3 regions of the Yimella sp. NH-Cas1 genome follow, and region 1 is predicted to be linked to each of the others. Evidence: riboswitches for the same ligand, from Rfam matches in the RefSeq annotation. Region 1 holds a riboswitch; each other region holds the start of a gene.
What was found. A riboswitch is a leader RNA that binds a small molecule or an ion and turns the genes downstream of it on or off. The one in region 1 is predicted to bind thiamine pyrophosphate.
Positions count from the first base shown of each region.

Region 2: it holds a riboswitch for thiamine pyrophosphate, as region 1 does, so the genes downstream of both, thiM (hydroxyethylthiazole kinase) here and thiC (phosphomethylpyrimidine synthase ThiC) in region 1, are expected to answer to the same signal.
Region 3: it holds a riboswitch for thiamine pyrophosphate, as region 1 does, so the genes downstream of both, MF407_RS01205 (thiamine ABC transporter substrate-binding protein) here and thiC (phosphomethylpyrimidine synthase ThiC) in region 1, are expected to answer to the same signal.

Region 1 covers NZ_JAKSGG010000003.1:869,005-872,831, reverse strand. The annotation lists gene MF407_RS04545 (acetate--CoA ligase) at 1-881, opposite strand, end outside; gene thiD (bifunctional hydroxymethylpyrimidine kinase/phosphomethylpyrimidine kinase) at 959-1,762, opposite strand; TPP riboswitch at 1,796-1,905, shown strand; gene thiC (phosphomethylpyrimidine synthase ThiC) at 1,903-3,603, shown strand; gene MF407_RS04530 (MFS transporter) at 3,600-3,827, shown strand, end outside.
Region 2 covers NZ_JAKSGG010000003.1:1,376,011-1,379,837, forward strand. The annotation lists partial or broken gene thiD (bifunctional hydroxymethylpyrimidine kinase/phosphomethylpyrimidine kinase) at 1-222, opposite strand, end outside; gene thiE (thiamine phosphate synthase) at 204-782, opposite strand; gene thiM (hydroxyethylthiazole kinase) at 847-1,626, opposite strand; TPP riboswitch at 1,666-1,762, opposite strand; gene MF407_RS06940 (AAA family ATPase) at 2,105-2,923, opposite strand; gene MF407_RS06945 (Mu transposase C-terminal domain-containing protein) at 2,920-3,827, opposite strand, start outside.
Region 3 covers NZ_JAKSGG010000003.1:171,077-174,903, reverse strand. The annotation lists gene MF407_RS01210 (iron ABC transporter permease) at 1-806, opposite strand, end outside; gene MF407_RS01205 (thiamine ABC transporter substrate-binding protein) at 806-1,870, opposite strand; TPP riboswitch at 1,887-1,994, opposite strand; gene MF407_RS01200 (DUF4235 domain-containing protein) at 2,167-2,490, shown strand; gene MF407_RS01195 (Lrp/AsnC family transcriptional regulator) at 2,872-3,396, opposite strand; gene MF407_RS01190 (thiamine pyrophosphate-dependent dehydrogenase E1 component subunit alpha) at 3,462-3,827, shown strand, end outside.

The DNA of each region.
Region 1 (3,827 bases):
ACGATGTAGGAGTGGCCGACGACCCACCCCACGTCCGACGCGGTGAACCATACGTCACCCGGTTCCATGCCGTAGACGTTCGTCATCGACCACTGCAGCGCAACCTGGTACCCACCGTGATCGCGCACGATGCCCTTCGGCTTGCCGGTCGTGCCGGAGGTGTAAAGCACGTAGAGGGGGTCGGTTGCCGCGACCGACTCACAGCCCGCCGGCTCGACGGCGCCCGGTTTCATCGCCGTCGCCCAATCGATGTCGCGCTCCCCCGTCTCGGCCTGGAGTTGCGGACGCTGCACCAGCAGTACGCGATCGGGCTTGTGCTCGGCGCGCTCGATCGCCTCATCGACCATCGGCTTGTACGGGATGACGCGGGTCCGCTCCACGCCGCACGACGCGGTGACGACGACCTTGGGCCGCGCGTCGTCGATGCGGGCGGCGAGCTCGGCCGGCGCAAAACCGCCGAACACGACCGAGTGCACCGCACCGATCCGGGCGCAGGCCAGCATCGTGATCACCGCTTCGGGAATCATCGGCAGGTACACGACCACACGATCGCCCTTGCCCACACCGACCGCCTTCAGCACCCCGGCCGCCCGCCCGACCAGATCGAGCAGCTCGGCGTAGCTGTAGCTGCACCGGACCTCGGTGACCGGGCTGTCGTAGATCAACGCCGTCTGGTCGGCCCGGCCCTCGATCACGTGGCGATCGAGCGCGTTGTAACAGATGTTGGTCTGCGCGCCGGGGTACCACCGGTAGAACGGAGGGTTCGTGTCGTCGAGCGCCTGGGTCGGCTTCTTGAACCAGTGCACTGCCGATGCCGCGTCCAGCCAGAAGCCCTCGGGGTCGGCCATGCTGCGCTGATACTCGTCGCTGTAAGCACCCATGGCACGAGTGTGTCATCGGCCACACTCCGGCCGCTGCGACTCGCGCCGGACGGCCCGAACCGGTCGCTCAACGGCGGTCACCACCATCGGTGGAAGTGGTGCACCGGCCCGTGACCGGCGCCGATCTCGAGCGAGTCGGCCGCGCGCAGCGCATCGGTCAGCCAGACCTTTGCGTCGGTCACGGTGGTGTGCCAATCGGGCCGCCGCGGACGCAGCGCGGCGAGCGCGGACGACAAGCTGCAGCCCGTGCCGTGCGTATTGGACGTGCGGATACGCGGGGCTGCGAACCGTTCGAAGCCGTGTGCGTCGACCCACAGGTCGACCGCGTCACCCCCGAGGTGGCCACCCTTGATGAGCACCGCGGGCACACCGAGGTCGAGCAGGCTCCTGGCTTGATCGCGCATCCCCCGCTCGTCGGTCGCAACAGGGGTGGCGGTCAATGCGGCGGCCTCCGACAGGTTCGGTGTCACAACGCTGACAACGGGCAGCAGGTCACGCAGCACAGACGTCACCGACGCGTCGCCGAAGCGGTCTCCGGAGGTTGCGACCAGCACCGGATCGAGCACGATCGGCACCCCGCGATCACGCATGTGCGCGAGCGTCGGGCGGATCACCTCAGCGACCCCCGCTGAGCCCAGGACACCGATCTTCACACCGTCGACACGCACGTCACTCGTCACTGAATCAAGCTGTGCCGCAACGAATTCCGAATCGATTGGTAACACCTTCTGCACACCGATCGTGTTCTGCGCAGTCAGTGCCGTGAGAACGCTCATGCCGTACGCACCGAGTGCGCCGAAGGTCTTCAGATCTGCCTGAATTCCCGCACCTCCACTCGGGTCACTTCCGGCGATCGAGACGACAGCTGGTGGACGGACCATGTGCGACACCGTAAGTGACATGGGTTACGGTGGCGACACCCACACGGGAGCCCTCGGCAGAGGGCTGAGATCGAGCTGACGCCGCTCGGACCGTCCGAACCTGCCCGGGTCATTCCGGCGAAGGAAGTGAGGAGATCTCGATGTCCGAGATTCATCCCAAGCACCGCCTGCACCACCTCGTCGACGGCGACATCTGCGTGCCCGTCACCGCGATCAGCCTCGACGAATCCCCCGACGGCACACCGAATCCCGATGTGCATGTCTACCGCACCGCGGGACCCGGCAGCGATCCTGCCGCCGGCCTACCCGCCACTCGTTCCGGCTGGATCCAAAGCCGCGACGATGTCGAGACCTACGAGGGTCGCGAACGCACCCTGCAGGACGACGGACGCTCCGCCGTCCGTCGCGGCAAAGCTTCCGACGAATGGCGCGGTGAGCGACGAAATCCGTTGCGCGCCAAGCCTGGTCGCACCGTCACCCAGATGCACTACGCGCGTCAGGGCAAAGTGACGGCCGAGATGCGCTACGTCGCGCTGCGCGAGAACGTCGACGTCTCAGTCGTTCGCGAGGAGTTGGCGGCGGGTCGCGCGATCATCCCGTCCAACATCAATCATCCGGAGTCGGAGCCGATGATCATCGGCCGCCGGTTCCTCACCAAGGTGAACGCGAACATCGGCAACTCGGCGGTCACCTCCTCCATCGAGGAAGAGGTCTCCAAGCTCAGCTGGGCGACGCGCTGGGGCGCCGACACGGTCATGGACCTCTCGACCGGCGACGACATCCACACCACCCGCGAGTGGATCGTCCGCAACTCCCCCGTGCCGATCGGCACGGTGCCGATCTACCAGGCCCTGGAGAAGGTCGACGGACGCGCCGAGGCCCTCACTTGGGAGATCTTCCGCGACACCGTGATCGAGCAGGCCGAACAGGGGGTCGACTACATGACGATCCACGCCGGGGTGCTCCTGCGGTACGTCCCGCTCACCGCCGAACGCGTCACCGGAATCGTCAGTCGTGGCGGGTCGATCATGGCCGGCTGGTGCCTGGCACACCACGAGGAGTCGTTCCTCTACACCCACTTCGACGAGCTGTGCGAGATCTTCGCCCAGTACGACATCGCATTCAGCCTCGGCGACGGACTGCGTCCCGGATCGGTGGCCGATGCGAACGACGAGGCCCAGTTCTCCGAACTGCGGACCCTGGCCGAACTCACCGAGCGCGCCTGGGCGCACGACGTGCAGGTGATGGTCGAGGGCCCGGGACACGTGCCCCTGCACCTCGTGCCGGAAAACGTTGAACTGCAACAGGAATGGTGCCACGGAGCGCCGTTCTACACGCTCGGTCCGCTGGTCACCGACATCGCGCCGGGATACGACCACATCACCTCCGCGATCGGTGCCGCAGTCATCGCCCAGCACGGCACGGCGATGCTGTGCTATGTCACCCCCAAGGAGCACCTGGGCTTGCCCAACCGAGATGACGTGAAGACCGGGGTCATCACCTACAAGATCGCGGCGCACGCGGCCGATGTCGCCAAGGGACACCCCGGAGCGCGCGTGCGCGACGACGCCTTGTCGAAGGCACGCTTCGAGTTCCGCTGGCACGACCAGTTCGCGCTCTCGCTCGACCCCGACACAGCGATCGCCTTCCATGACGAGACGCTGCCGGCCGAAGGCGCCAAGACGGCGCACTTCTGTTCGATGTGCGGACCGAAGTTCTGCTCGATGCGAATCAGTCAGGACATCCGGGATCAACACAAGTCGGCAATGGATGGGATGCGGGACAAGTCCCGGGAGTTCATCGAGCTCGGCGCCAGCGTCTACGTCGACGCGGCCCAGTGAGCGCAGCGGTCACCGACCGCGAACACACCGACCCCCTCTCCCCGCAGGGCCGCGCCGCCCTGCGGGGCGGAGTGGCCGGCAATTTCGTGGATCAGGTCCACATCTTCCTGCCCCTCGTCGCGCTGGCCCCTGCCCTTCCGGCCATCACCGGCCCGCACGGTGGCACTGCCGGCGCGACGATCGTCGTGATGGCGATGCTGCTGGGACGACCCGTGGGTGGCGTC
Region 2 (3,827 bases), 510 kb from region 1:
GAGGGTGTCCAGCTGGGCGCGGACGAAGTCCGCGGGGACGACGTGGACACCGGTGACTCCCTGGGTGGACTGGGCGGTCAGTGAGGTGAGCACCGCGGTGCCGTAGGCACCCAGTGCGGAGAAGGTCTTGAGGTCGCCTTGAATACCGGCCCCGCCGGAGGGATCGGAGCCGGCGATCGTCAGCGCGATCGGTGGGCGGGGGTTCACGGTTGCCCGTCCCACGCGGCCCGCAGGCTCGCGGCCGCCACGGCTGGTTCCTCCGCGGCGCACACCGTCGAGACGACCGCCACGCCGGCGGCGCCGCTGTGGCGCAGCATGCCGGTGCGTTTCGTGGTGATGCCGCCGATGGCGACGACCGGCCACGGGCTCGCGGCGGCCACCGCAGCCACCCCGCCCGGGCCGATCGGAGTGCCGTGGTCAGGCTTGGTCGCCGTCGGCCACACCGGTCCAACGCCGAGGTAGTCCAAGACGCCGTCACCGAGCCCGCGTGCTGTGCGAACCTGCTCGATCGTGCTGACCGACAGCCCGACCATGGCGTCCGGCCCGAGCAACTGCCGGGCCTGAGCAGGCGGCATGTCGCGCTGACCGACGTGGACGCCGTCGGCGCCGATGTCCTGAACGAGGTGGACCCGGTCATCGATAATCAGCGGCACCCCGGTCCCCGCCAGCACCTCGCGGACCGCCACGCCGAGGGCGACGAAGTGGGCGTCGGTGGCGCCCGGGTCACGCAACTGCACCACGGTGACTCCGCCCGCGACCGCAGCCTGCACGGTCGCGGGCACCCCCGTGGGCCGCACAAACCGGTGTCGGTGACCAGGTAGAGGCTGAGGTTCACCGGTCGGCGGGTCACCGGAGCACCACCTTCTCGGTCAGCTCCTGCGGGTTGAGGGTGGCGAGAGAGTCCAGCAGCGCAACGGCGAAGCTCCCCGGCCCGGCGGCACGCTCGGCCGCGACCTCGGCGGCCACGGTGTACGTCGCGGTCGCGGCCGTGGCGGCCAGGAGCGGGTCGTCGGTGGTGGCGGCGAAGGCAGCCATGAGCGCGCCCAGCGCGCACCCACCGCCAGTGACCTGGGTCAACCATCGATGGCCGTTGGCCACCCGCACCAGCCGGGTGCCGTCGGTGAGGTGGTCGACCTCCCCGGAGACCGCGACGATGGTGCCGTGCTCCCGGGCCAGCGCCCGGCCGGCGTCGAGGGCATCCTCGGCGGCGTCGACGCTCTCCGGACCCCGCCCACCGCTGCCCCCACCGGCGAAAGCGAGAATCTCTGAGGGGTTGCCACGGACGAGTGCCGGGGAGGCGTGGGCGAGCAGGTCGACGACAACCCGGCTGCGCCAGGCGAGCCCACCCACCCCGACCGGGTCGAGCACCCACGGGGTGCCGGCCGCCGCGGCGGCACTGACCGCGCCGTGCATCGCAGCCACCGTCGCCTCTTGGGGCGTGCCGAGGTTGACCAGGACCCCGTCGGCGACGGCGGCGAACGGCCCGGCTTCCTCCGGGTTGTCCACCATCGACGGACTGGCGCCGACCGCGAGCAGGACGTTCGCTGTCCACTGAGCGACGACGACGTTGGTCAGGCACTGCACCAGCGGGGCATGCCCGCGCATCGCAGCCAAGGCCTCGCCCACAGCGGCAGCATCGAGTGGGACAGTAGGGACGGAAGAAGGTGCCGACATCGGCGACGTTCCCTTCGCTAGTACGAACTAGATCAGGTTCAACGGGTGTGATCTCAGCCGTACCAGCACGGCACCCCGCGTCATTCACCAGCTTAACATCCGCACCGTTCCCAGCACCGTGCCCTCGCTTCAGCGATCGCAAAAGGGTCGCGCCTCGGACCGTCCGGGCGTGCTGTCACCAGTGCCCGGCTGCGCTACGGCGTTCCTTGGCCGCCGCAGCCCTCACCATGGCGCCTCACCAGACAACGGCTGCGCAACCTTAAAATGTGCAGTCGACTTCGGACACTCGTGCAGTGGACTTCGAAAACTGACATCTGGGGTACACCCCAGTAGGACACATCGGTCATCTCTGCTGGCCGCGCCACAGTGCGTCCGAATGTGTGACTTCGTCTGCTGAATGGCGGGGTTCTTCGGTCGCTTCGTGGCGGGGTCAGGTGACACCGATGACCAGGGTGCTCTGTGCGGCTTCGATGACGTCGTTGGTGATGGTGTCGAGTTCGTTGATCTTCAGGACCCGCTGGATCTGGGGGAAGAGGCGTTCGAGGAGCCGGAAGTTGCCGCGGGTGATCCGTGCGATGGCTGCGATGGCTTGGGCGTCGGTGAAGTCGTCGGGGTCGAGGGTCTTGCCGAGGGATCGCCAGTGTCGCTCGAGGACGAACAGCAGTTCGTCTTGTCCCAGGGGCCGGTACTGGTGGGCGAAGCCGACTCGGCTGTAGAACTGGGGGTAGTGGCTGAACTGCTTCTCCAGGCCGGGCATGCCGATCAGGATCAGGGCGATGTCGTCGCGGTCGTAGCGATCGCGCAGCAGTTCCAGAGCGGCGGGACGCAGTCGTTCGGCCTCGTCGACGATGATCAGCTCCACGTAGTTCCTGCCGTGTCGCCATCCCCAGGCCTCGGGAGTGGCCGTGCCGGGAGGTACGAGGTGCTGCTCGATGCACATGTTGGTGCGGGTGATGGCTTGGGTCAGCTCGTCCTTCAGGGTCCGCGGGGTGGTCAGCACGCTGGGGGTGTAGAGCACGGTGCGGCTCCGGTTCAAGGCGGCGTAGATCTTGGCGTCGTTGTCGGAGCGCGGCCCCCAGTAGGTCAGCAGGTCATGAGCCTTCTCGTAGTGTGCGTAGCGGCGCGCGGAGAGTGTCTTTCCTACGCCGGCTGATCCGAAGCACAAACCGATGGTGTGCCCGCGGCGCACGGCGTCGGCGAACTCGGTGAAGCGGCGGTGCTCCTTGGTGACGATGAAGCGCTGGCTCACCTGAGGTCCTCCTTGTAGATCTTCAACGCCGACCTCGGCGCCGGAGCCGGTGCTTCGGTGATCCGTGGCGTCTCGGTAGGTGCGGCCACGAGGGCGATGCGTTCGTTGATGCCGGCTCGCAGCGCCCGGCGGCGGGCGTTGCGCGCGGCCTGGATCTCCTTGAGGCTGACCTTCTGGTCGTGGTGCTCTTGGTTGACGGCCTTGCAGACGAATTCGTCGTGATCGAAGACGCGGATCTCGGTGATGTCGCGGGGGTCGTAGCGGATCACGACCGAGCGTCCGACGTAGCCGGCCAGAGTTGGCGAGACGTAGCGCAGACCCTGGAAGCGGATGCCATCGCGGCGCACGACGCGGGTCTTGGCGACGGTCAACAGCAGTCTGTCGAGGTCTTCCAGGCTCTCGGGCATTCGGGGCAGCCAGCCATCGGCGATCCACGCGCTGCGCGGGGAGGTTCCGAGCTCGCTGTGCGTGCGGTCGTTGTAGGTGGCCACGAACGCCTCCAGGGCGCTATCGAGGGCGGCCAGGGACAGTTTCGGTGTCGGCCAGGGGTGCCCTTCGGTGATGTGTCCGGGCAGGGTGGCGAGTAGCTCGGTGTTGATGGTGCCGAAGAACCGCTCGATCTTGCCCCGTCCCTGGGGTCGGGCGACGGTGGAGTGGATCAGTCGGATGTGGAGGTCGACGGCGGTGTGGGCGAGCTGGTCACTGGTGAAGTCGCTGCCGTGGTCGACGTAGAGCACGTCGGGCAGGCCGCACATCGGCCAGGCCGGGTCGGTCTTGTGCCAGATCGCTTGGCGCAGCGCCAGGGCGGTGCTCATCGCCGACGGTGCGCCCAGGAAGACTGTGTAGCCGCAGACCGCCCGGGAGCAGTCGTCGAGGATCGTTGTCAGCCATGGCCGTGCGGGCT
Region 3 (3,827 bases), 700 kb from region 1:
CGAAGACGGGTCTCGCCACGGTCGGTGATGCGTTCGGTCAGCAACAGCAGTGAGATCACGACCAGTGCCTGCAGCAGGCTCAGCACCGCGGCGGCGCGCAGGTCGAGGAAGTTCGTGGTCAGCAGGTAGATCTCGGTCTCGACCGTCGAGTAGCGCACCCCGCCGAGTGTCAGCACCACGCCGAAGGACCCGGCACAGAAGAGGAACACCACCATCGCGGCGGAGACGACGGCCGGACGCAACGCCGGCAGAGTGACGGTTCGCAGCACCGTCCACGGACTCGCGCCGAGCGAGGCCGCAGCCTCGGCCTGCCGTGGATCGAGCGACTGCCAGCGTCCGCCGACGGTGCGCACGACCACCGCGATGTTGAAGAACACCAGGGCGGCGAGAATCGCCTGCCACGAGCCGTCCCAACCCAGGAAACCCAAGGGACCGGACGTCGACAGCAGGCTGCGGAACGCGATGCCGACCACGACGGTCGGCAGCACGAAGGGCATCACCAGCAGCCCGCGCACCAGCCCCGTCAGCGGCAGTTTCAGCCGGTAGGTGACGTACGCGATCGGCACGCCGAGCAGCACGGTGCTGAGCGTCGCGAGCGAGCTGATCCACACAGTGAACCAGACGACGCGGCGGGTGCGTGGCCGCGTCAGGACGTCACGTACCGCGTCCAAGGACCATTGCCCGTCGAGGTGCAGGCCTCGGGCGACCATCGCCGACACGGGCAGCAGGAAGAACACCGCCAGGAAGGCCAGCGGGATCAGTGCTGCGAGCGCCGGAACGAGCGATCGCCCGAGGCGAGTACGCATCACCCGGAGACGGCGTCCTGCCAGCGGCGCAGCCAGTCGTCCCGGTTCTTCGTGATCTTCGTGGGGTCGACGTGCAACGGCTTGTCCGGCACCTTGACCGCGGTCTGCCAGGCGTCGGGCAGCTTCACCTGATCATCGACCGGGAAGACGTACATGTTCTTCGGCATCGACGCCTGGAACTTCTTGCCGAGCATGAAGTCGATGAACGCCTTCGCGCCGGGCTCGTTCTTCGCGCCCTTCAGCACGCCGGCGTACTCGACCTGCCGGAAGCAGGAGTCCGTCATGGCGGACGTCGTCGGCTTGCCGTCCTTGATCGTGTCGGCGGGAGAAGTGTTGTACGACAACACGATCGGACGCGTCCCCTTGCCGCCGCCGGCGGTGTAGTCGACGCCCCACGCGTCGCTCCAACCGCTGGTGACCTTCACGCCGTTCGCCTTGAGCTTCTTCCAGTAGTCCTGCCAACCGTCGTCGCCGTACTTCGCGACAGTGGCGAGCAGGAAGGCCATACCGGGCGAGGACGTCGCGGCACCGGGCGTGACGAAGAGGTCCTTGTACTCGGGCTTGGTGAGGTCGTCCAGGCTTTGCGGCTTCGCCTTTTTCTTCGCGGCGAACCAGGCGTCGTCGACGTTGACGCACACGTCACCGAAGTCGATCGGAGCGAGCGACTGCGCGGCTTCGCCGGGCAACGCGTACTTCGATGCGCTCTTCGGGAGTGCCTTCGGTTCGTTGGCGGCGAGGGCGCCGGAATCGATGACCCGGGAAGCGAAGGTGTTGTCGATGCCGAACACGACGTCGCCCGTCGGGTTGCCCTTGGCGAGTACGACCGAGTTGGCGAGCTTGCCCGCGTCCCCGGAGGCGAGCACCTGCAGTTGGTATCCCGTGGTCTTGGTGAACTCGGCCTGCACGTCCTTGGGGATCACGAACGACTCGTGAGTGACGAGCTTGACGGTCGTGACCTTGCCGGACGATGTCGCTGCGGGCTTGTCGTCGCCGGTGGTCGAGCAGCCGGCGATGGCCAGGGCGAGGGTGCCGCAGCACGCGGTGGTGAAGGTTCTCCGGAACAACTGATCCTCCTCGGATGCAAGGAGGGGCTCGACTTCCTACACCGGTACTAACCGGATCAGGTTCGAGGGTCTGCGGCCCGATCGCCGCACTCTCAGCGCACCGTGCGCTCCCCTGTCGTTTCCGCATCGGACGCTACACCGTCTCGCCGGCGTCTTGTCGGCGGCCGTTCCATGCGGCCGGGATCACAGCCCGAATCATCGGGCGCGCAAACGTGCAAGCCGGGCGAAACATGGCAGGCTCTGACCAGACAAATCGACCCGACCGGCCGGTGACGGCCGCTGACTTGGAGGAACTCATGGGCTCTGTGGTGTGGAAGATCGTCGCGGCTGCGGCCGGTGTGGCGGCAACTCAGATCGCCAACAAGGTCACCAACCAGGGTTGGCACGCAGTCACCGGACAGCCGGCGCCGGTCGGCAAGCACGACCCGAACTACTCCGCCAAGGAGACCGCGCTGTTCGTCCTGCTCGCCGCCGCCGTCGCGCAGGGTGTGCGTGCGCTGGGTGAGCGCAAGGCCGCCGAATTCTGGACCAAGACCGCCGGTCACCCGCCGCAGGTCGTCGTCAAGGAGCACCAGAAGGCGCTGGAGAAGGCAACGAAGAAGGCCGCCAAGAAGGCCTGACCAACAGCCTCACGTCCGGCCAACCGGGTCGCTTCTGGCCGCCCGGGCCGCGACGCTGCTGTCGGCGCGGCCCGTCGTGATCTGGAATCTGTATGTCCGGACGTGGTCCGCGTCAGCTCCACAGATCCCGCGCCGCACGCGGGTGGTGGTCGGACAGTTGGTTCCACCACGAGTACCGCGATGCCGCGGCGGCCACGTGTGCTTCGCTGCCGTCCACCCGGTCAGCGGCTCGTAGGTCGGCAGCGCCAGAGCGACCGCGTTCCCGGCTGCGACATAGGGCCAGTAGTCCGACAAGCCTTGTCGTCCATAGGGCGCACGCAGCTTGACATGTGCCTCCCGCCGCGGAATCCCCCGCTCGCAGCGGGAGGCACAGCCATGTGCTCACGCCTCCCACGGAGTCCCGACCCCACGGGACTCGTCGAACACCAGCCAGGTGCGGGTGCCCAGGACGCCCGGGATGGCCTGGATGCGTTCGAGGACGAGCGTGCGCAGCGAGGCATTGTCGGGCGCGTGCACCTGGACGAGGACGTCGAAGTCCGAACCCATGAGCGAGATGGTGTCCAGATAGGGCAACGTCGCGAGTTCCTCGCTGACCCGGCGCCAGGTGTTCTGCTCGATGTTGATCGCCACGTACGCCGTGGTGGTCAGGCCGGCCGCCGCCGGATCGATGGCGATCGTGAAGCCGGTGATCACTCCTCGTTCACGCAATCGCTCGATGCGCGCGTAGGCCCCGGCCCGACTCAGATGCAGCTTCTCGGCAAGCGCTCGCACGGACAGCCGGGAATCCTCGCGCAACGCCGCCAGGATGCGTGAATCAACCACGTCCAGGGCCGCTGCCGATCGTCCAGCCGTCGGTGCGGAGCGTGCATCACTACTGGACGAATTGACCTTGTCTTCGGCATTCATGAGCCGATCATCCACTCCTTTGTGCCGAACTTGAGCCAGTCGGCCCGGATAGCGACGATAGTGTGATGCAGACCACAGTCCATGATCCGGCGATCGAGGACCTCCTGCCCTCGGCCCGACCGGTGCAGCTGATCGACCCGACCGGCGCCGAGGTCACCCAGACCGGCACCCGTCGTCCTTATGTCATGCCGGACGCCGACCGGCTCCAGGACGTCTGGCGGCACATGGTGATCGGACGCCGCTTCGATCTGCAGGCGACCGCTCTGACCAAACAGGGTCGGCTGGCGGTCTATCCGTCCTCGCGTGGCCAGGAGGCCTGCCAGGTCGCTGCGATCCGTGCGCTCACCGAGCGCGACTGGATGTTCCCGACCTATCGCGAGTCGATGGCTCTGGTGACCCGCGGCATCGACCCGGTCGAGGTGCTGACCCTG